Regions from separate parts of the Parafrankia sp. FMc2 genome, predicted to be linked through region 1. Evidence: riboswitches for the same ligand, from Rfam matches in the RefSeq annotation. Region 1 holds a riboswitch; each other region holds the start of a gene.
What was found. A riboswitch is a leader RNA that binds a small molecule or an ion and turns the genes downstream of it on or off. The one in region 1 is predicted to bind cyclic di-AMP.

Region 1 (5,124 bases):
TGTTCCAGGTTGCGCCGTCCGCGCGCGTGAACGCCGTAGCGGCCGAGCGGACCGGTATTCGTGCAGCTAGAAAGCATGATGGCGGTGGCAACCAGCGCTGGTTACCGCGGGTTGCAGCCCGGAGTGCCGTGGATGTACGTGTGGCCATACCCAGGTGCGTCCACCGTCGACCGTTGTGCTGCAGGTCGCAGCCCGGACAGCTGGAGCGCTTTAAGGCGGACGTCTGATAAAGTCCGCCGAACCTTCCGCCCCGGTCATGTCGCACGCGTCGGGCATTCTCCCCGTGCGGAGGTCTCGCGAACGGACTGTTCGACCGGCCTGGGGTGGGGACTGATGGGCGTAGGTGTGCAGAATGCGCGTGGTCATGGCGGGAGGACAATCCCACCGGGCCATGGATCTGTGGCGTTGACGGGACTGCGCAGTCGGCGCTGCCGGCCGGCCGCTTCATGGCGAGGCGGGCTGGTCGCGATGGCGGCCGTCTTCGCGATGTCCGCCTGCGGAGGTGACGACGCACCGTCGGCCGCCCCGACGGTGAGTACGGAAAGGCCCTCCGGGTCGGCGTCGCCGGCGGCGGAGGAGCTCGGTCTGTGGCCGGACGACTTCGTCCTGACCGAGGGCCCCGCCACGAGCGGCTTCACGGGTGCGCCGGGGGAACCGGCGGACGACGGTGACGACCCCGAGGAAGACGCGGTGCTGCGTGCGAGCGCCGAATGCCTGGGCGTGCCGCTCGAGAACGTCGACTACGAGCCCGAGGCCACAGCTGACGGGCTCACCTTCACCGGCGATGGCGGAGAGACGCAGATCGATTCCACCGCGGAGATCGTGACCAGGGAACAGGCCGCGTTTGACCGGGAGCTGCTGGCGAATCCACGGATGGCGGACTGCCTGGCCGAGGCGTTCGAGAGCCAGATCGGCGAGCTCGAGGAGGAAGGCGTCGACTTCGAGATCATCTCGGCGGAGACACTCGGCGCGCCGGCCGGTGCGCAGGGCCGTTGCCGAATCGTCATGCAGGCCTCCGGCCCCGGGGGAACGGTCGAGGTCGCGATGGATCTGCTCTTCTTCGTCGAAGGTCAGGTCGAGGTGATGGTCGGCTATACAACCAGCGGGGAGGAACCCCAGCCGGAACGTCTCCGGCAGATCGCCGACCAGATCTCGACGAAGCTGCGAAACCAGCAGCCGCGTTCCATCGCCGGTCGGCCGACGGAGGGCGGGCCTGTGATCGGTGCCTTCGGGCCCCTGCATTCCTGAGCTCCTCGCCCCGATCAGCGTCGCGGATCGTCGAAGGTGACCAACGTGGTGATGTCAGCGGCGGACGGCCGGCGCCCCGGCGCGGCGCGGCGCCATGGCGGGCTTATGGCCATGGCGATGGTTGCCGTCGTGGCGCTGTCAGCCTGCGGCGGGGGCGACGCCTCGTCTGCGGCGGGCTCCACTCCGACGGCTGCCGCGTCGGCATCGTCCGGAACCCCGCCGCCGGCCGGACAGGAACTCGGTCTCTGGCCTGACGACTACGTGCTCACCGCCGGCCCCGCCACCGCCGGTTTCAGGGGCGTGCCGGCCGAGGCCCCCGAGGTCGAGATGGACGGGTATCTCACTGCTGCCGCGGAATGCCTCGGGGTGCCGGCGGGAGACGTCCGGAACGAGTTCGACTCCACCAGCGACGGACTCACCTTCGTCAACGGCTCGGACCCGCGAGTGACGATCACGTCCACGGCGACCATCGTGTCGGATGAGCAGCTGGCCCGGGACCTGACACTGATGGGGAACCCGCGGTTCGCCGAGTGCTCGGGCGAGGTGCAGATGAAGGTCGCCGAGGCTTATACCGGGGGCCGGGTCGAGTACGACCTGATCGAGGCGAAGACGCTGCCACCGCCGGCCGGCGCGACCTTCCACCTGCAGCTGTCCGCGAAGCTGAGATCTGGCGGAGTCACGGTGGAGAGGACGATCGAAGCGCTCCACTTCCTGGTGGGCCGGGTCGAGGTGGCCGTCACGCACACGAGTCCCGGCGGTGCCACGGAGCCCCGGGGCCGCCTGGGGCAGATCGCCGATCAGATCTCCGAGAAACTGCGCAGGCAGCAGCCACGCAGCGTCGAGGGCAGGCCGCGCGAGGGCGGGCCCGCGGTTCAGGCCCTCGGGCCTTCCGATCGGCTGAACGCTCCTTCATCGTCGAGCGTCGGGAGCCGGGCCTGACCCGCGGATTCGGACTGCCAGCCAGTGTGTCCGATTTCGTATGCTTGTCATCGTCTCGACGGATCGCGCTGTCTCTCACCTTCCGGGCTGTTCACCCGGGATTCTTCCGATCGATACGCCGCCCTTCCGGGCATCATCCGTGGTCCAGGGGCGAGAAAAGTCGTCGCGGAGCCGGGTCGACGATGCGCCTTACGCACTGCGCTGGTCGGCCCAAGGTGACGGGAGAATGACGCCGGTCGAATGGTGGTGGCACATATCGGACGTCTCGACGGCGGCTGCACCGTACACAGGTGATTTCAACCCCCGTCGTCGGGATGTGATGGCCGTCACAATCGCTTGGAGAATGTTTGCCGGTGGCGTGTAACGTCGTTGCCGTGCTTCCGACCTGGGGAGTACACGCCGGGTGGCACGCCGAATCCCGCCCCGCCCGGCGCACAACGGATCTGAGGGTGGGAGCGGGGGACCCAAGTGTTCCCGGGCGTTCTTTCTGGACGTCCTTGGGGTGAAGCCGTCAGCGCTTTGTGGCGCGGATATGTTTGTGCGGCCGGGCGATTCCCAGCCCGAACCCGACAGCTAACTTCGTAGGCGTGGGGAAGGACATTCATTTTGTCCGTTATGACTTCGGGTGCCCGTAAGAGCCGTCGTTCGATCCGCCGTGGCCGCGCTCTGCTGGTCGCACCGGTGCTGGCCGCGACGATCGGTGGCGGAATCGCGATGTCCCAGCCGGCCAGTGCCGCCGCCCGGCCGAACGCGCATCACTTCCTGAGCGCCGTCGTTCCCTGTGAGTCCGGGGGCAACCCCCGTGTGGTCAACTCGATCGGTGCGGGCGGGCTGTTCCAGTTCCTCCCGAGCACCTGGCACTCCGTCGGCGGGAAGGGCCTGCCGCAGCACGCCAGCGTAGCCGAGCAGTGGAAGCGCGCGCACATCCTCTACGCCCAGCAGGGCACCAGCCCGTGGTACAGCTCGCAGGGCTGCTGGGGCCACAAGGTCTGAGCCCGGCGGTCCCCCTAACGAACCGGTGTGCCCGGACGTCCGTGGACGTCCGGGCACACCGGCGTTCCGGCGGGTCTGACAGACCCGGGGGCGGGGGGAGGGCTCGCCAAACGTGTGCTGCGTGCCTGGCGCGGCTCCGGACGGGTCCCGCCCACGCGTCGGGCACGGTCCTCGCGGCCTGTGCGCGCAATGATGCATATAGTCAGGGTTGGTCACGGCTTGGGCTGAATGACCGATGTCGGGGGCTGTCACGCGAGCTGCCCGGGCATCTGCGCTGATCCCGACCCTGAGGGAGACGATGAGCGGGACGCCGGCTGGCACCCCTGTACCCCCCGGCACCCCCGGCATCCCTGGAACGCCTGGAACGCCTGGTGGCCCGGGCCTGGAAGCCGTGTTCGCCCCCCTCACGCCAGAGGATCCGCGTGAGATCAGCGGTTATCGTCTTCGGGCCCGGATCGGTGCGGGCGGCATGGGCGCGGTGTACCTGTCCTACACCCCGGGCGGGCGGCCGGTCGCGTTCAAGGTCGCCCGGCCGGAGTACGCCTCCGACCCGGAGTTCCGGCGTCGTTTCGAGAAGGAAGTGGCGATCGCGCAACGCGTCCAGGGTCTGTACACGGCCCCGGTCGTCGACTGCGACGCGCACGCCCCGCGCCCCTGGATGGCGACTGCCTATGTCGCGGCGCCCTCGCTGGCCGTGGCTGTCGCCCGGCAGGGCGCGCTGCCGGCGGAGAGCGTCCTGGTACTCGTCGCCGGAGTCGCCGAGGCGCTGGCGTCCATCCATGTCGTCGGCGTGATCCACCGGGACCTGAAACCGGGGAACGTCATCCTCGCCGCCGACGGCCCCCGCGTCATCGACTTCGGTATCTCGCGCGCCGTCGAGGCCTCCTCGGTTCCGCTGACCAGAACCGGTGAACCGGTCGGCACGCCCGCCTTCATGGCGCCCGAGCAGATCCGCGGGAAGGCCGTGGACAGTGCCGGGGACGTCTTCTCCCTCGGTGCAACCGCCTACTACGCGGCCACCGGAGAACTGCCGTTCGGCGCGGATGTCGCCGTCTTCCACCGCATCGTGCACGAGCAACCCGACTGGGATCGCTGCCCGGGGCAGCTCCGCGGCATTCTGGAAGTCTGCCTGGAGAAGGATCCGGCGGCCCGGCCCACTCCCGCAGAGCTGATCAGGCTGTGCCAGGAGGTCTCCACCGACGAAAGGCTCCGCATCGGCGAGGGCTGGCTGCCCCCGACCATCCTGGCTGACCTGACCCGCTACGTCATTGCTCCGTCAGAGCCATCCGGAGCCGCGGAACCCGCCGAACCCGCCGACCAGGCCGCACCCGCACCCGCACCCGCCGCAGCAGCGGCCGCCGCAGCAGCAGCCGCGTCGTCGGTGGGGCCGGCCGGAATGGCAGCGTCGGCCGGGCCGGTGGAGCAGGCTCAGGGCACGGATTCGCTGACGCCGACACGGCCCGACCGCCAGGGCCGGCGCGGTGCGTCCCGCGTTCTCGGCCCCCTGGTGGCGGCGGCGTTCGCGGCGCTGGCCGCTGTTGCGGTCGTGCTTGTGCTGGCTCTGAAGAACGGATCAGCCGATCGCCCGGCCGGAGGCGATGACGAGCCCGGGGTGCTCCCGGCCGCCGTGGCGGAGGCGGCGCAGGGTGCCGCGCAGCCAGGACCACCCATGACCGGTTCCGCGCCGGGCACCGTGCCACCAGGGAGCGCCCTGCCGCCCGGCGCCTCGGTGCCACCCGGCCTCGAGCTGCCCACCGCGCTGCCGTCCGTCCAGGCGGCGGTGTCCGGCCCGTCAGCACAGCAGCAGCAGGCACGCACCACGACCTCGCGCGGCAGTGTGTACCGGCTGGCGTCCAACCAGACCGGTGTCGAGATGTACTCGGGATCGGGCGCGGACTGGATCCCGATTGGTGGACCCACCGGAAAGCTCTACGGCGGGGGCTA
Region 2 (5,124 bases), on a different contig from region 1:
CTTCCGGTGGGAGCGGCTGCGATCGGTCTGGCGACACCCGCGGTCGCCGTCTGGATCTTCTTTCGCCGTCGCCGGGAATACCCTGGATGGGAGTCGCTGACGGCCACCGAGATCGCCGACGTTCTTGCGGCACCTCGGGCGCCATGGTGGCCCGGCGCGCCAGCCGCTGACGCGGCGGACGCGCTCGGGACCCACAGTCGGCGTTCAGTTCAGATGCTGCGTCGGGACCAGCAGGAGATCCACCGGATGTTTCCGGCCTGGGACCTCTGGGGCGTTTCCGGGGAAGGCTCGGTCGAGCGTTGGCCGGCTGGTCAACGGCTGAGTACGGCGGTCGACGAGGTCTGGTGTCGGCGTCGGCGCGGGGAGCCGTGGCGGCTGAAGGTCATCCTGCTGGACCGACCGCCCTCCCCGGAGAGGACCACCCCCGCCGACCAGGGCTGACGGGGAGGCTGTCGAGCCGGCGTCAGAGGTTCTGGCCGCCGGAGAGCTCGATACGGGTGCCGTTGGCCCAGGCGAAGCCGTCGGCGAGGATCAGCGGGACGGCGGCGCCGATGTCGTCCGGCTCGCCCGCCCGGCCGAGCGGGATCGCGCCGGCGACGGCCTCGTTGACCTGCTTGTTGTCGCGGACGAGGCCGCCGCCGAAGTCGGTGGCGATCGCGCCCGGCACCAGGACGTTGACCCGGATCCGGCGCTCGCCGAGCTCCGCGGCCTGGTAACGGGTCAGCACCTCGACAGCGCCCTTGGCCGCCGCGTACGCGGCGTTGCCCGGATAGGTGAAACGGGCCAGGCCGGACGACACGTTGAGGATGCGGCCGCCGTCGACGAGCAGCGGCAGCAGCGCCTGGGTGAGGAAGAACGGTGCCTTGACGTGGACGTCGAAGAGCCCGTCGAACTGCTCCGGAGTGGTCGCGGTGAAGGGCGCGTGCAGTCCGAAACCGGCGTTGTTCACGAGGTAGTCGACATGGTCCGTACCAAAACCGTCGAGGACGGAGCGGACGTCGGACGCGAACTGCGGGAAGCTTCCGCTGTCGCTGACGTCGAGCTGCAGGGCGGCAGCCGGCACTCCATGCTCACCGACCTGGGCGACGAGCGCGTCCGCTTCCGCTCTGTTCTGGTTGTAGGTGCCGATGACGCCGACGCCAGCCCTGGCGAGGTGGCTGGCCATGCTCCGGCCGAGGCCGCGGCTCGCGCCCGTGACCAGGGCGATCCTGGTGTTCGACATGATTCCCTCCGGGGGTGACGTTGCGTGACGACGGTGGTGCTGGTCCCACCGTGTCACCGCCGCCGCGGAAGGTGGACGTCCAACGCACCCCCGGATTGCCAGTACGGGGATAAGCCGTGGCTGGGCCGTCAGAATCGGAGCAGTGGAACGTGAGGAGCTCGGAGCCTTTCTGCGCCACCGTCGGGAGCAGCTACGGCCGGCGGACGTCGGCCTGGTCGGCGGCGCCCGGCGCCGGGCGGTCGGCCTGCGCCGCGACGAGGTCGCCCTGCTCGCCGACATGTCGACGGACTACTACGAACGGATCGAGCAGGCCCGCGGGCCGCGGCCGTCGCCGTCCATGCTCGGCGCGATCGCACGGGCACTTCGGCTGACCCTGGACGAGCGGGACCACATCTACCTGCTGGCTGGCCAGCATCCGCCGTCCCGGCACGAGTCGTTCGGCTATGCCGACGCCGGGCTCATGTACGTGCTGGATGCGGTGGCGCCGTCGGTGCCGGCGCACATCTGCGACGACCTGTCGACCGTCGTGGCGCAGAACCCGCTGAACGTCGCCCTGCTGGGACCGATCGCCCAGGCGCCCGGCCGCCGGAGCAACTTCCTGTGGCGCTGGTTCACCGACCCGCAGCTGCGGGCGCGCTACCTGCCCGAACAGCACGAGACGCTCGGCCGCGACTACGTCGCCGACCTGCGCGCCACGCTCGGCCAGCGCCACCTGGACGACGAGGTGCGTGCCCTGGTCGTCGAGCTCTCCGCGGCCAGCGCCGAGTTCCGGGACGTCTGGGCCCGTCAGGAGGTGGCCGTCCGGCGGACCACCCGCAAGGTCATCCTGCACCCCGAAGTCGGCCGGCTCGACCTGGAGTGCGACGTCGTGATCAGCCCGCCGTCCGGCCAGCGGCTGGTTCTCTTCCGTCCGCAACCAGGCACCGGGACGGGTGAGCGGTTGGAGATGCTCGCCGTGCTGGGGACCCAGACCTTCTCCGAGCACTGATCCTGACGCCCTCGCCCTCGCCCACACCGGCGGCGCGGGATGACGTCGGCCGACACGGGGTGGAGCAGGCGGCCCCCCGGATTCCGAGACCACTCGGATGGCTCTGGCGTCCGCCTGCTCGGGAACGCGAACGTGCTTCTACTGTATGAAAACGCCTCATGTCGCTCCTGTCCTTTATCTAGCGAAAATCGAGAATTTTCTGCTCGAATCGGCGGCGGGTGCCACGCGAGCGGCGAAGAATTTTCCGGACCATCGGGGCCGAATCTCGTGACGCAGCCGGCGCGATCGCCGGCGGGTCGTGTCGAGGTGCCGCTGGGAGGGTGAGTGCCCTGCCACGGTCACCGCTCACTGTCCGGAAATATCGGGCGTCGGTGAGGGATGGCGGCCGGGGGAACGTCCTCATGCAAGCTCTCATCATCGATTGTGATGGCCGTCACAATCGCTTGGAGAATGTTTGCCGGTGGCGTGTAACGTCGTTGCCGTGCTTCCGACCTGGGGAGTACACGCCGGGTGGCACGCCGAATCCCGCCCCGCCCGGCGCACAACGGATCTGAGGGTGGGAGCGGGGGACCCAAGTGTTCCCGGGCGTTCTTTCTGGACGTCCTTGGGGTGAAGCCGTCAGCGCTTTGTGGCGCGGATATGTGTGTGCGGCCGGGCGATTCCCAGCCCGAACCCGACAGCTAACTTCGTAGGCGTGGGGAAGGACATTCATTTTGTCCGTTATGACTTCGGGTGCCCGTAAGAGCCGTCGTTCGATCCGCCGTGGCCGCGCTCTGCTGGTCGCACCGGTGCTGGCCGCGACGATCGGTGGCGGAATCGCGATGTCCCAGCCGGCCAGCGCTGCCGCGCGGCCGGATGCCCACCGCTTCCTCAGCGCGGTGGTCCCCTGTGAGTCCGGGGGCAACCCGGGTGTGGTGAACGAGATCGGTGCGGGCGGGCTGTTCCAGTTCCTGCCGAGCACCTGGCGTGGGGTCGGTGGGCAGGGCCTGCCGCAGCACGCCAGCGCGGCGGAGCAGTGGAAGCGCGCGCACATCCTCTACGCGCAGCAGGGCACCAGCCCGTGGTACGCCTCCAAGAGCTGCTGGGGATCGAAGATCTGAGTCCGGCACAGATCCATCTGATCCACCTGATCCACCTGAACAATCAGTGCCCAACGCGTGCGGCTGTTGAATCGACGGCCGGCGTCAGGGGCGCCGCCTGAACTACGGATTCGGGTCGTCCCACCGGTGCGCCCGGACGTCTACAGACGTCCGGGCGCACCGGCATGTCCGCAGGTGGGAGCCTGCTTCGATGCTTTCCGGTTCCCCGTTCCCGACGTCCCGGCTGCGGGAACAGGGGTGCTGATGCGACGCGAGATCACGCCTGGATTGTTATCCCTATTCAGGGAACCTGAATTCTCTCGCGCCCGCAGTAGGCGCACTTTGAGACGAGTGTCTGCTAAGTTTCGTCCAGCCCTTCCGTCCTGGTATCGAACGAAAACGACCGATACCTTGCGTGCGGAAGATTCATGTACGGAACAGTTCAGTCGGCATGGAGTGATGGCCTGATGGGCGTGGGTGTTCGGACTATGCATGGCCGGGGCAGGCAGGCGGCTGGCTCGACGCGCGGTCGGGTGGCCCCGCGGGGGGCCGGGGACCGGCGGCGCGGCTGGTCGACGGCGTCGTGGCGCGGCGGCCTCGTCGCGGTGGCGACGGCCTTCGCCGTGTCCGCCTGCGGAGGTGACGACGCGGCGTCGTCGGCCAACCCCGCCCCGCGGACGACTGCGCCGTCCGCGGTGCCGACGTCGTCCTCGCCCGCGGAGAACACCGACCTGTCGCCCGCGGACTTCGTGCTGACCGAGGGCCCCGCCACTGCCGGGTTCGCGGCCTCCGCCGAGGAGCCCGCCGATCCCGAGGAACAGACCGATCTGTACTCCATCGTCGCCGGGTGCCTGGGTCTGCCGGCCCCGGCGCCCGGCGACGAGCCGCAGGCCAGTGCCGTTGGACCCACCTTCAACAGCCCCGACGAGATCTCGTCGATCGACTCCCTGGTGGAGATCGTCTCCGACGAACAGGTCGTCCGGGACCGGGAGCTGCTGAAGAACCCGCGGCTTCTGGAGTGCCTCGGCAGCTTCTACGAGCAACCGGCGGAAGGCGAGCCCGCGGACAGCGGCATCGAGATCATCTCGGTCGAGGAGCAGCCCGCGCCCACTGGCGCGCTCGCCTACATCCGGGCGGTCATGAAGCTCGGCGACACGGCGGATGCACTGGTCCTCTCCATGGACAGCCTCATCTTCCTGGAGGGGAACGTCGAGGTGACCGTCAACTACGTGAACACGGAGCAGGCGGCGCCGCGGGAACGCCTCCAGCAGATCGCGGACCAGATCTCGGAGAAGCTGCGTAACCGGTAGCCGGCAGCCGGTCCTGAACACCGTGCCACGGCAGACTGGACGGGTGAACGATCCTGCCTCCCCGATCCGGTTCCGACGGCTGGCGGAATCCGATTTCCCACTACTGCGCGGGTGGTTGGCCCAGCCGCATGTCGCGCGGTGGTGGAACCACGAGACCACGATCGAAGCGGTGCACCGTGACTTCGGGCCGGCGGCGCGGGGCGAGGAGCCGTCGGAGGATTTCCTCGCCCTGCTCGGCGGGACGCCGGTCGGCCTGATCCAGCGATGCGCCTATGCCGACTACCCGGAGTACGACGCCGAGCTGCGGCCCGTTGCCGACGTCCCGTCCGGTGCCATGAGCGTCGACTACCTGATCGGCGATCCGGCCTGGACGAACCGCGGTATCGGGCCGCGGATGATCGCTGCGATGGTCGCTCGAACGTGGTCGGATCATCCGGCGGCCACGTGCGTGCTGGTGCCTGTCTCGGCGGCGAACCGCGCGTCGTGGCGGGCCCTGGAGAAGGCGGGTTTCCGCCGGGTGGCCGA
Region 3 (5,124 bases), on a different contig from region 1:
GTGCCGGCCGGCGAGGTGGTGCCGGCCGAATGCGACATCTACCTGCTGGGCGGCGGTGAGGACGAGCCGCAGGTGCTGGCCGCGGACGGCATGCGCCGCAACCGGTCCCTGGCGCGGGCGGTCTCGGGCGGTGCGGCCGTGCTGGCGGTGTGCGCCGGGTACCAGGTGATCGGCGCCACCTTCCCAGCCGGTGACGGGCGGATCCACGAGGGCGTTCACCTGATCGACGTCGAGACCCGCCGCTCCTTCGAGCCGCCGGACGCCCCGCTGCCGCCCCGGGCGGTCGGCGACATCGTGGTGGAGCCGGGTCCGGAGCTCGGGCTGCCGACACTGTACGGGTACGAGAACCACGGCGGGCGGACCCGCCCGCTGCCCGGCTTCCGCGGGATCCCGCTCGGGACGGTGCGCCTCGGCGTCGGGGACGGCACCCCGGCCCGCACCGATGGTGTGGTCGACCGCAAGGTCATCGGCACCTACCTGCACGGGCCGGTGCTGGCCCAGAATCCGGCCTTGGCCGACCTGCTGCTGAGCTGGGTGCACGGCCCGCTGGCGCCGCTGGACGGCCCGCGTGAGGTCGGAGTTCTCCGGGCGGCCAGGGCCCGCGCGCTCGCGGCCACGTGACCGGCGACGGGACCTGATACCGCGCCGCTCGGCGTCGTCCTGACCGGGTCTGCCGGGACGCGCTGAGCGGAATCCGGCGATTTCCGGAGGCGCGGTGTGGTTCGGTTGGATCGTGGCGTCGAATCCCCTTGCCGGTTGGTGGGGCAAGAACAAGAAGAATGTGATCATTGTCGGAGTCGCACTGGTTGCCGTGTGGTGGCTGGTGGCGGGCCGAGGTCGACCCGAGGTCGAGCAGGTCGACATCCCGGACGACTATCCGTCGGCCGGCCGGGAGCTACGTGTTCAGGCACCGTCCGACCCCGATGAGCCGCTGCCCCTGGTCATCATCCTGCACGACGACAATGCGGACGCGAAGTCGCTGGAAGAGGCGAGCGACGCGTCCTCGCTGGCCAGTCGCCGGGATTTCGCGCTCGCCTTCCCGGAGGCGGTCGCGGGAACCTGGCGACTGGACGACCCGAATGGCCCGGATCTGCAGTACCTGCGTGACGTCGTACGTTTCATGGACGAGGAACGCACCGATGTCGACCTTGACCGGGTGTACGTCTGGGGTATCGGCGAGGGTGCCCGGTTGGCCCTGCTCGCTGCCTGCGGACCGGGTGATCCGGTGTATGCCGGGGTCGGGGTCGTGGGGCAGTTCGAGACGGAGCCTGGTCCGACCTGTGATGCAGTGACCCCGCATGGCCGGGTCGCGGAGACCGCGTGGGACGATGACGTGACGGACGCCCTCTGGGACTTCTCCCATGACAAGCGGCGGCGTTCGGCGTGACGCCCCGGCGCCCCAGGCGCGGCGGTGTGGACGGCGCCAGCTTCCGGTGTTGTGACCAGGCCCGGTGCCGCCCCTGGCGGGTGGAGCTGGTGCGGCGGCAGGAACTAGACGATTTGCGTTAGTTGCAAAGAACTAGTCATTTCCGTCCTCGGACCGCCGAACGTGTGTCGGCGGGGCCCCTAGTAGTCAGTTCGGCTCTTGCGCCCGCTGCCGGCGGCTGATCCGCCGCCCCGCTCGCGGGAGATCGGAGCTCCTGTCAGCAGGATGCTGGGGGTTCCGTGCCCCGGCCGCAGCCCCCTCGCGAGGGGGCTGCGGCCGGGGCCGGTGCGGTCTGTCGGCGTCGCCGGGAGGGGGTTAACGGCCCCGACAGACCCAGAGGTGGCCGGATGGCTGGCCGGAGAGTCCGCTGGCCGCCCGGTCCGATGGGGGGGGGATCGGGACGAGCGGCCAGCGGAGTCCGGGGCCTTCCGGCCGGACGGACGTCAGATGGGGGGGGATCTGACGTCCGTCCGGCCGGAAGGATCTCGGTGGTGCTCCGGTGTGGTGCTGGTGGTTCCAGCTTCGAGCTGTAGGGCGTTCGTTGATGCCCGATGGTCGCATTCTGGACGGTTTCCGCCCCATCTACACCGCTTATGCCGAAGTAGAATGATGTCGCAACGGCCTACCGGCCTGGGATCCACAGCTCGCCTGAGGCAGGCGTTTCCCAAGGCCGCAGGCGTTGTGACGAACTCAGGCATGGCGGAGCGATCGCGGGGCTACGCCGGTCCGGTACAGGGGACCTGTCGACGGGTCTGGTTGGTGCGCCGTCCAGCGGTGTGCGGTCTGGAGCCGCGCATGGTCTGGTGCCCGCCGGGTCGGAGTCGATCCCGACAACCCCGACCCGGCGGCGGAGCCGTGCGCGACCGGAGGGGGAGATCGCGCGGCGGCTCGTTCCGGGAACAGGGTTGCCAGTGCTACTGGCCACCCCGTCAACGGTTCGTACGGGCTCTCAGAGGAAGAGTGACGGGCCCAGGGCTGTGCCGTGGACCGCGGCTCACGTCCGCGTCAGGGGATGCGACCGACCAGGTACGAGGTCGTGTAGATCGTCTGCAGCTTGACGACATCACCGCTGCGGGGCGCGACCCACATCTTGCCATCGCCGGCGTAGATGCCGACGTGGTAGATGTTGCCCGGGCTGCCGAAGAAAATCAGGTCGCCGGGCGCCTTGTTGTACTGGGAGATGCGCGTGGTGGCCGCGTACTGCTGGTCTGTCGTGCGCGGCAGGTTCTTGCCGAGCTGCCGGTAGACGTACTGCACGAGCCCGGAGCAGTCGAAGGAGCTCGGGCCCTCGGCGCCGTAGACGTAGGGTTTGCCGGCGTGTAGCGAGGCCAGGTAGACGGCCTTCTCGCCGATGGAGCTGGCCGGCAGGTTGACGTTGACCGTGGGAGTGTCCACGCTCACGGCCGGGCGGTCCGCGCGGCGGGAGGCCTGCGGCGGCGGCGGTGTCGGCCGGACGGTCAGCGTCGCGTCGTTCTCGGAGTGGGCGGACTGCAGAGCGTCCGAACCGTCGAAGACCGCGGTGACGTTCGTGGTGGTCAGCACCCGGGCGGTGTACGAGGCGAAGCCGCGGTCGTCCGTGGTGAGGTGCAGGAAGGTCGCCCACCCGGTGGGGAGCTTGACCTGAACCTTGATGAGCTGGTCGGCCAGCGGAGCGTCGTTCTGCTCGTTGTACAGCGAGAAACCGATGTTGACCGGCTCGTTCGCGTTGACCGTGAGCTCGGGGGTGGTCACCCGCAGGCCGACATCGATCTTCGAGGAGAGCGTCGGAGCGGAGATGTCCGTGGTCGCGTCGAGGACGGTACCCGTGCTGCCGCCGGTCGTGGTCGCTGCCTGGATGGCCCCGTCGACTGCCAGCCGCGAGCCGATCTGGGTCGCGAGGGTCATCGGGGCGGTGTTCGTGCCCTCGTCGAAAGCGGCATCCGCGTTGATGTCGGTAGCGCAACCGGCGAGTGCTACGCCGGAGACCGCGACGGTTCCCGTGGTGACGGCTGCAACCGTTCGGGCTCTGGCCCTGGCTCGACTCGACGCCGAGGGGGCGGACGGCGCACGGTGGCGACCGCGGCCTTCCTGCTGCCGGCGTCTCTCAGTATCAAGCTGCACGCTTTGCGCAGACAACGTTGCGTTCCTTCCCGTACGCCTGCGAGGTGAGCTGTCGGGTTCGGGCTGGGCTGCCCGGTCCGTCGCGCGACCTTCACACGATGGACTTCACCCCTAGACCCGCACCACTTCTTGGTGCCGGTCGGTGGAGGTGGGTCCCCCGCTCCTGCCCGAGGTGACGACTCGGAGGGGACACCGGGGCCGCGGGCAGGATTCGGCGTTCGGCCCGGTGTTGTCGTGACGTCGCAAGCGAGACTAGTCCACACGGATGGTGTGGGTAAACACTAGTCCCCCCCAACTACGTCGAGTGCGCAGAGAAGGGCCCCTTGTGGAGCCGCATAAGCCCAGGTCAGAGGGGGTGCTGAGCTTCCCGTCACGTTTTCGGGCGGCCACACGAGGATCACGGACGAACACGTTAGGTGACGAGGTTTTCCCGGTTTGCGGGGCCGCGGCGAGGCGTTCGGCAAGCGTCCTTCAGGGCTGAGCGAGGGGCTGCGCGAGGCTGCTCCGGCCGGCTCGCCGGGCTGTCGGGGGTCATCGGGGGATCCGCCGGAGCGCTGATCCGCCCTGGCCGGCTCGGGAGTCCGCGGCCCGTGCCGCCGTCGCTCACTGGCACGTCGGTGCCTGTGTCATGCCAGTTCCGCCTGATGCCGGCTGTTCCTGTTCCTGAGCCGAGCCGAGCCGAGCCGCGCCGCGCTGGTGCGCGGGGCGCGGATGGCCGCTGCGCGCGGGCCGCTCGGAGGTCACGGACGGCCCGGAAAGTCGCTGCACGCGAAGGGCCGGCGAATGTCCATCTGCCACAAGGCCACGGAGAGCGAGACGGCTTAAGGCCGGTCCCGGACGCCGACGCCGGACGCATCCCGGTCGACGGGGTCGGCCAACGTAATCTCGTCAGCGCAATCCGGTCAGCACAGCGTTGTTGGTGCAACTGGCCGGCGCAGCCTGTCAGTGTGGGCTGGTCAGCGGGGCCGACTCTGACGGCGGCTCAGAAAACCGGAGTTGTCGAGGACCTGCAGCTCAACCTCGAGCTGGCGCACCTCGGGGAGCAGCGTCCGGTGGCTGCCGTGCAGGGCCTCTACGGCCGCCCGGGCATGTTCGGCCAGGTCATCCAACGCCTGCTGGCGCTGGCGCATGCGGGCGCGCTCCTCCTGCAGGGTCCGGACGGTGTCCTCCTGCCACTGCCGCGTGCGGAGAATGTGTTCTCCGGCGTCAGCAGCCTGGCGCTCGGCGTCCTCCAGGCGGTTCAGCAGCGCGTCCAGCGCCTCCAGGCGACTGGCGAGCTCGGCCATCAGGTCGCCGCGGCCGGGAAGGATGGAGATCTCGTGGTGCCTGGGGTACGGCTGCTGCGTCATGCTCGGCTCCGGATGCTGGTGACCGTGCCGGACCGGCCTGCAGGCGCCGCGCTGCCGGCGTAGGGGAGCTGGGAGGAGCACCACCGCGCCGCTCGCGACCGTCGCCGAAGTTCCGACACGGTTGGTTACGTTAGTCGACGCACAGGCCTTTCGGCATGTTCTCGGCCGGATCCGGCCGACCGCCAACGGAAGGCGACCGGAACGGGTACCGCCGGGCGGGTGTCGACCAACGGATGCCCCCGGGCGCGC
Region 4 (5,124 bases), on a different contig from region 1:
CGCGACCGGTCTCCGGGTATCCGGGGCCCGGTGGCGGGTTCGGCGGCGCATCCGGTGCCACGGCCCACGGTGGCTTCGCGTCACCTGGCGGCCGGGCGCCCCTACACCTTTCGAGGAGCTCCACCGATGCCCATCGCCAGCCCAGACGTCTACGCCGAGATGCTCAGCCGGGCGAAGTCGAACGCCTATGCCTACCCCGCCATCAATGTGACATCCTCGCAGACCCTCAACGCCGCGCTGCGGGGCTTCGCCGAAGCCGGCAGCGACGGAATCGTCCAGGTATCGACCGGCGGCGCCGAATTCCTCTCGGGAACTACCATCAAGAACATGGTGCTCGGGGCCGAGGCTCTCGCCGAGTACGCGCATCATGTCGCCAAGGCGTACCCCGTGAACATCGCTCTGCACACGGATCACTGCCCCGCGGACAAGCTGGACACCTATATCCGCCCGCTCATCGCCATCTCTCGGGAACGCGTGTCGCAGGGACGCGACCCGCTGTTTCAGTCCCACATGTGGGACGGCTCCGCGGTGGAGCTGGAGGAAAATCTCAAAATTGCGGACGAGCTGCTCGCCGACTGTCGCGCCGCGCGCATCGTCCTCGAGGTCGAAATCGGTGTCGTGGGTGGCGAGGAGGACGGTGTCGTCGGCGCGATCGACGAGAAGCTCTACACCACCCCCGGCGACATGTTCCGCACCGCGGAGGTGCTCGGCACCGGGGAGAAGGGAAGCTACATGCTGGCCGCGACGTTCGGCAACGTCCACGGCGTGTACAAGCCCGGAAACGTCAAGCTCCGCCCCTCGATCCTCCGGGAGGGCCAGGAGCACGTTGCGGGCAAGCTCGGCCTCGCGGCCGACGCCAAGCCGTTCAACCTCGTCTTCCACGGCGGAAGCGGATCAGATCTCTCGGAGATCCGCGAGACGCTCGACTACGGCGTCATCAAGATGAACGTGGACACAGACACCCAGTACGCCTTCACCCGGCCCATCGCGGACCACATGTTCCGTAACTACGACGGCGTCCTGAAGGTGGACGGCGAGGTCGGGGTCAAGAAGGCCTACGACCCGCGCACCTACGGGAAGGCCGCCGAGGCCGCGATGGCCGCCCGCGTGGCCCAGGCCTGTGAGGACCTCCGCTCGACCGGCCGCTCGATCGGGGTCTGACCCGCAGACCGGACGAGGGTCCGCTTTCGTTCTCCCGGGGGCGCTCGTGTCCCCCGGGAGTATCCCTCCCGCGGCAGCGCATCTCTGGCGCACTGCACGACGCCCCACCGCCCCACCTCTTCCTCTTCACCTTCCTCTTCACCTCTTCACTGCGTTCACTGCGCATCGGCGCTCCCGGTGGCCCGGGCGGCCGGTTGTCCGCCGCCCGGACCGGTCACCCGAGCCGTGTGACGACACACCCGCCCGGCGATGCCGCGCACCGATGACCATCCGCACCGCCCTGTCCGCCGGGGTGCACCGCCCTGTCCACCGGGGTGGAGGAGCGGACAGCCGGTCCACCCGGCGGCATCCCAGGAAGATCATGCGCCGCTCAGGCGCACCACCCCTCGGCATAACCGCCCAGGACACCATCAAGGGCACAGCAGCCCGCCCGTCCGCGCGCCTGGCGCTCGCGGGCCTCGTTCTGGCCGGACCGGCCTCGAGTGGCCGGACCAGCACCGAGCCGGCGGCCGTGCACCGGGCACCGGGCGCCTGCGCCGCAGCCCCCGCGAACGGGCTGTGGCCGCACCGTGTCCTCTTCTCCAGAAGTAGTCCCGCCGTGTCTGGACTCCTGAGTGGTCATACCGCGGATCCCATCCGTCCCGGTACGACCCTCCGAGACCAAAGAGACACAGAGAGGCACCAAGTGGGTCGAGGTCGCATGACTTCGCAGGCCCGCACAGATGCCCCGCAAGATCCACAAGGCCGCAACGGAAGCGTCACTCGACGCACCCGGAAGACCCCCCAGCACTCCGGGCATGGCAACGCAAGATACACTTGAGTTAACACATAGTTACAGTTGCGTATCTCACACCACGCGGCACGCGAGGTCCCATCAGCACGACGATATGAATTCTTTGACTCGCTGCTGACAGCGCGACGCCGGCCGGATAGCGTCGGCGCATATTCCGGTCGATTGACCACAGCGCAGGCATTGCCCGCGATCTTTCGCGAGCGTGATCAGCCGTCTCTAATCGCCCGTCCCGGAGCGCCAGCCAAGTTAATGAGCGCGCCTGCGCGCGCGATACCAGCGGCCCCGACGAACCTCAAGGAGGCTCGCCGCGGTGTGCTCTTCTTCACGTAGGGCATTCAATGCTTGTCGCCGGGCCGGACAGCGTGGTTATGGTCTTCGCCGTGCCCGGAGACAGGCCGGGCACCCGACGGGTGGCACGCCGAATCCCTGCCCCCATCCGCCGGAAACAGAAACCCGATGGCAGGAGCGGGGGAACCAAATCCCGGGCGCCGAAGTCAGGCGTCCTTGGGGTGAAGCCGCGAGGCCGACGACACCGATGAAGAAAATTCTTCCTCGCTGCCGAAGGCACAGGATTTCCGGAGTTCCTGGCACGCGGCCGGGCTTGTTCCCTGCCCGAACCCGACAGCTCACCTCGCAGGCGTGGGGAAGGAAAACTCACGCATGTCCGACGCACGTACCAGTGGCCGACAACGCCGCAGCAGTACCCGCAGCCGGGCCCGCACCTTCGTCCCCGTAACCGCCCTTGTAGCGGCGGTCGGAGGCACAATCGCCATCAGCCAACCGGCGAGCGCCGCGACGACCTGGGAAGGTCTGCGGCAATGCGAGTCCGGTGGCAACTACACGACGAACACCGGTAACGGCTACTATGGCGCTTACCAGTTCTCCCCCAACACCTGGCGCAGCCTCGGGTACTCGGGGCTCCCACACACGGCTCCGCCCGCCGTGCAGGACGAGGCAGCCCTGAAGCTCGCGCTCCGCTCCGGGTTCGGCCAGTGGCCGGTCTGCGGCAGCGGAATGAGTGGCAGCCAGCTTCTCCCCGGTTCCTCGTCGTCAGGCGCGGGCAGTCAGGCCTCCCGCGCGGCGGAGCGCACATCCCTGGTCGCACAACCCGCCACCGCGGGCCTGCCGACTCTGGGGCGCGACTACGCCCCGTCCGTTCACAACCAGGTCAGCGACGAGGTCAGGACCTGGCAGAGCAAGATGAACTCGCTCGGATACCCACTGACGGTTGACGGTTGTTACGGGCCTCTGTCCGCGGCCGCAGCGCGTGACTTCCAGGCGGCACGTGGCCTGATCGCCGACGGGATCCTTGGGCCGCAGACCTGGGCGGCCACCTTCGGCTGACGCCCCCATCCCACGCAGCGGACCGCCCGGTCACCTGCCCGCGCCCGCCTACCGGCGAACACGGCGCGCTGGCTGACTGCCGCCGGACACGTTGCGCCCTTCCGCGAAGGCCGCCAGTTCTCCCGCCAGGCTCTGCCAACCGACCGGGGAACCAGGCTGGACAACGCGCATCCCGTGCGAGCACAGATCACCTCCGGGCCCGGCGCCTTCCCCGCCGGCCTGCCTCAGGCCGAGCCCACGCGCCGACTTCCCCGCTCCGGTCCGGACAGACCCCGTTCCGCGCAGCCCGAGAGCCCTGGATGCAAGCGCACTCGCACCTGCCAATCGCAGCCGCCCCGTCACCACGCGGCCGCTGACCGGTCTCCCCTGATGTGCGACGGACCGACCGCCCGGCGTTGACCCCGCCGCAGGCGGCGGAACGCGACGCGGACCGCCCCAACGATCCGTGTGTCGCAGCACCGGGCGGCTCCCGCCACAGCAAGATCAGTACGGTGGCGGGGGCCTTACCACCATCTCGGGCCATGGGTACCGGTCACAACGATGCGGCGGTTCCCCCCGCGGTCCTTCTCCACGACCGCCGCCGCCCAGCCCGTCGCCGTGCCGAGCCACGCCAACAGCACCGGTCCTGGCCAGACCGACGCCGCCACACGCCGGTGACCCCGGCGGGCGAGCGTGGCTCGGCGCGATCCCCCGACAGCCCCGCCCCGTGCCCCCGGGCGCTCACATCTCCTTCACGACCACCCCGGCACCAGCCCGCCGCCGTCCCGACCAGCCCGCCGAGTTCACGCCCAGCTCGACGGCTTCACGCCCACCTCGACGGGACATCCACAACGACCGCATCCGGCCGGTCCGCGCCAGACGGGACCCGCCGCGCGACGCCCGTCGCGGCAGCGGTAACGTTGTCGGGATCAGGCGTGATGACCGCCTCATCCTTCTGTAGGGGAAAACAACCCCTTCGGGTGGCTCTCATGTGGTCCTTCCTGATACCTCACAACCACCCGGATTTGCGCCGCCCAGGGAGATCTCGCTACAGTTCCGCCCACTCGCCTCCCCCGGGGCGAGGTCGCGTGGACGGACGCCGAGTCCTGCCCCCGTCCACCCGGCCGGAACGAGAGCGGACGATACAAGGGCAGGAGCGGGGGACCCACATCCGGACGCGCACCACGCGTCCTAGGGGTTAAGCCACCGCCACAGGTACAGCGCACCGGAACGCGCCCGTCCGAGGAGACGGGCTCCGGGCACCCCTGGACGGCGACCGGGCAGCTTCCAGCCCGAACCCGACAGCTCACCCCGCAGGCGACGGGAAGGACACCTGATGCGGTCGCACGATCGTGATCCCGTCCGTTCGAACGGCCGCGGCGGCAGACACCGCGCCGTGCAGCCACCCTCGGCGGCCACTCGCGCGCTGCGGACCACCGGAGCCGTCACGGCACTGGTCGGCACCGGGCTTGCCGTCACCGCGGCCCCGGCCGGAGCAGCCACCGCCGAGGACTTCAGCCGGCTGCGCCAGTGCGAGTCCAGTGGCAACTACGCCATCAACACGGGCAACGGCTTCTACGGGGCCTACCAGTTCGACCAGCGCACCTGGTCGGGGCTCGGCTACCCCGGCCGGCCGGACCAGGCACCGCCCGCGATGCAGGACGAGGCGGCCTACAAGCTCTACAACAGCCGTGGCTGGTCGCCGTGGCCCGGCTGCACCAGCAAGCTCGGCCTCACCCGCAACGGCCCGGCGCCGGCGTCCTCGGGCGGCGGGGGCGATGTCATCGCCCAGGCGCTGACACCCGCCGAGCCGCCCATGACCCTTGACCGCGCACGGTCCGAGGTCG

Region 2: linked by a shared signal. The riboswitch ahead of AB1460_RS30895 (transglycosylase family protein) and the one ahead of AB1460_RS35395 (transglycosylase family protein) in region 1 are both predicted to bind cyclic di-AMP.
Region 3: linked by a shared signal. The riboswitch ahead of AB1460_RS10160 (C40 family peptidase) and the one ahead of AB1460_RS35395 (transglycosylase family protein) in region 1 are both predicted to bind cyclic di-AMP.
Region 4: linked by a shared signal. The riboswitch ahead of AB1460_RS17245 (transglycosylase family protein) and the one ahead of AB1460_RS35395 (transglycosylase family protein) in region 1 are both predicted to bind cyclic di-AMP.

What each region holds. Positions count from the first base shown of each region.
Region 1 is NZ_JBFLUG010000252.1:190-5,313, forward strand. It holds gene AB1460_RS35385 (hypothetical protein) at 469-1,248, shown strand; gene AB1460_RS35390 (hypothetical protein) at 1,294-2,187, shown strand; cyclic di-AMP (ydaO/yuaA leader) riboswitch at 2,587-2,789, shown strand; gene AB1460_RS35395 (transglycosylase family protein) at 2,803-3,180, shown strand; partial or broken gene AB1460_RS35400 (serine/threonine-protein kinase) at 3,479-5,124, shown strand, end outside.
Region 2 is NZ_JBFLUG010000153.1:10,087-15,210, forward strand. It holds gene AB1460_RS30880 (DUF3592 domain-containing protein) at 1-441, shown strand, start outside; gene AB1460_RS30885 (SDR family NAD(P)-dependent oxidoreductase) at 464-1,222, opposite strand; gene AB1460_RS30890 (helix-turn-helix transcriptional regulator) at 1,365-2,210, shown strand; cyclic di-AMP (ydaO/yuaA leader) riboswitch at 2,717-2,919, shown strand; gene AB1460_RS30895 (transglycosylase family protein) at 2,933-3,310, shown strand; gene AB1460_RS30900 (hypothetical protein) at 3,823-4,599, shown strand; gene AB1460_RS30905 (GNAT family N-acetyltransferase) at 4,643-5,124, shown strand, end outside.
Region 3 is NZ_JBFLUG010000020.1:64,241-69,364, forward strand. It holds gene AB1460_RS10150 (type 1 glutamine amidotransferase) at 1-621, shown strand, start outside; gene AB1460_RS10155 (plasmid partitioning protein) at 716-1,387, shown strand; gene AB1460_RS10160 (C40 family peptidase) at 2,432-3,310, opposite strand; cyclic di-AMP (ydaO/yuaA leader) riboswitch at 3,547-3,714, opposite strand; gene AB1460_RS10165 (hypothetical protein) at 4,483-4,875, opposite strand.
Region 4 is NZ_JBFLUG010000044.1:48,468-53,591, reverse strand. It holds gene fbaA (class II fructose-bisphosphate aldolase) at 127-1,161, shown strand; cyclic di-AMP (ydaO/yuaA leader) riboswitch at 2,361-2,609, shown strand; gene AB1460_RS17245 (transglycosylase family protein) at 2,615-3,298, shown strand; gene AB1460_RS17240 (transglycosylase family protein) at 4,614-5,124, shown strand, end outside.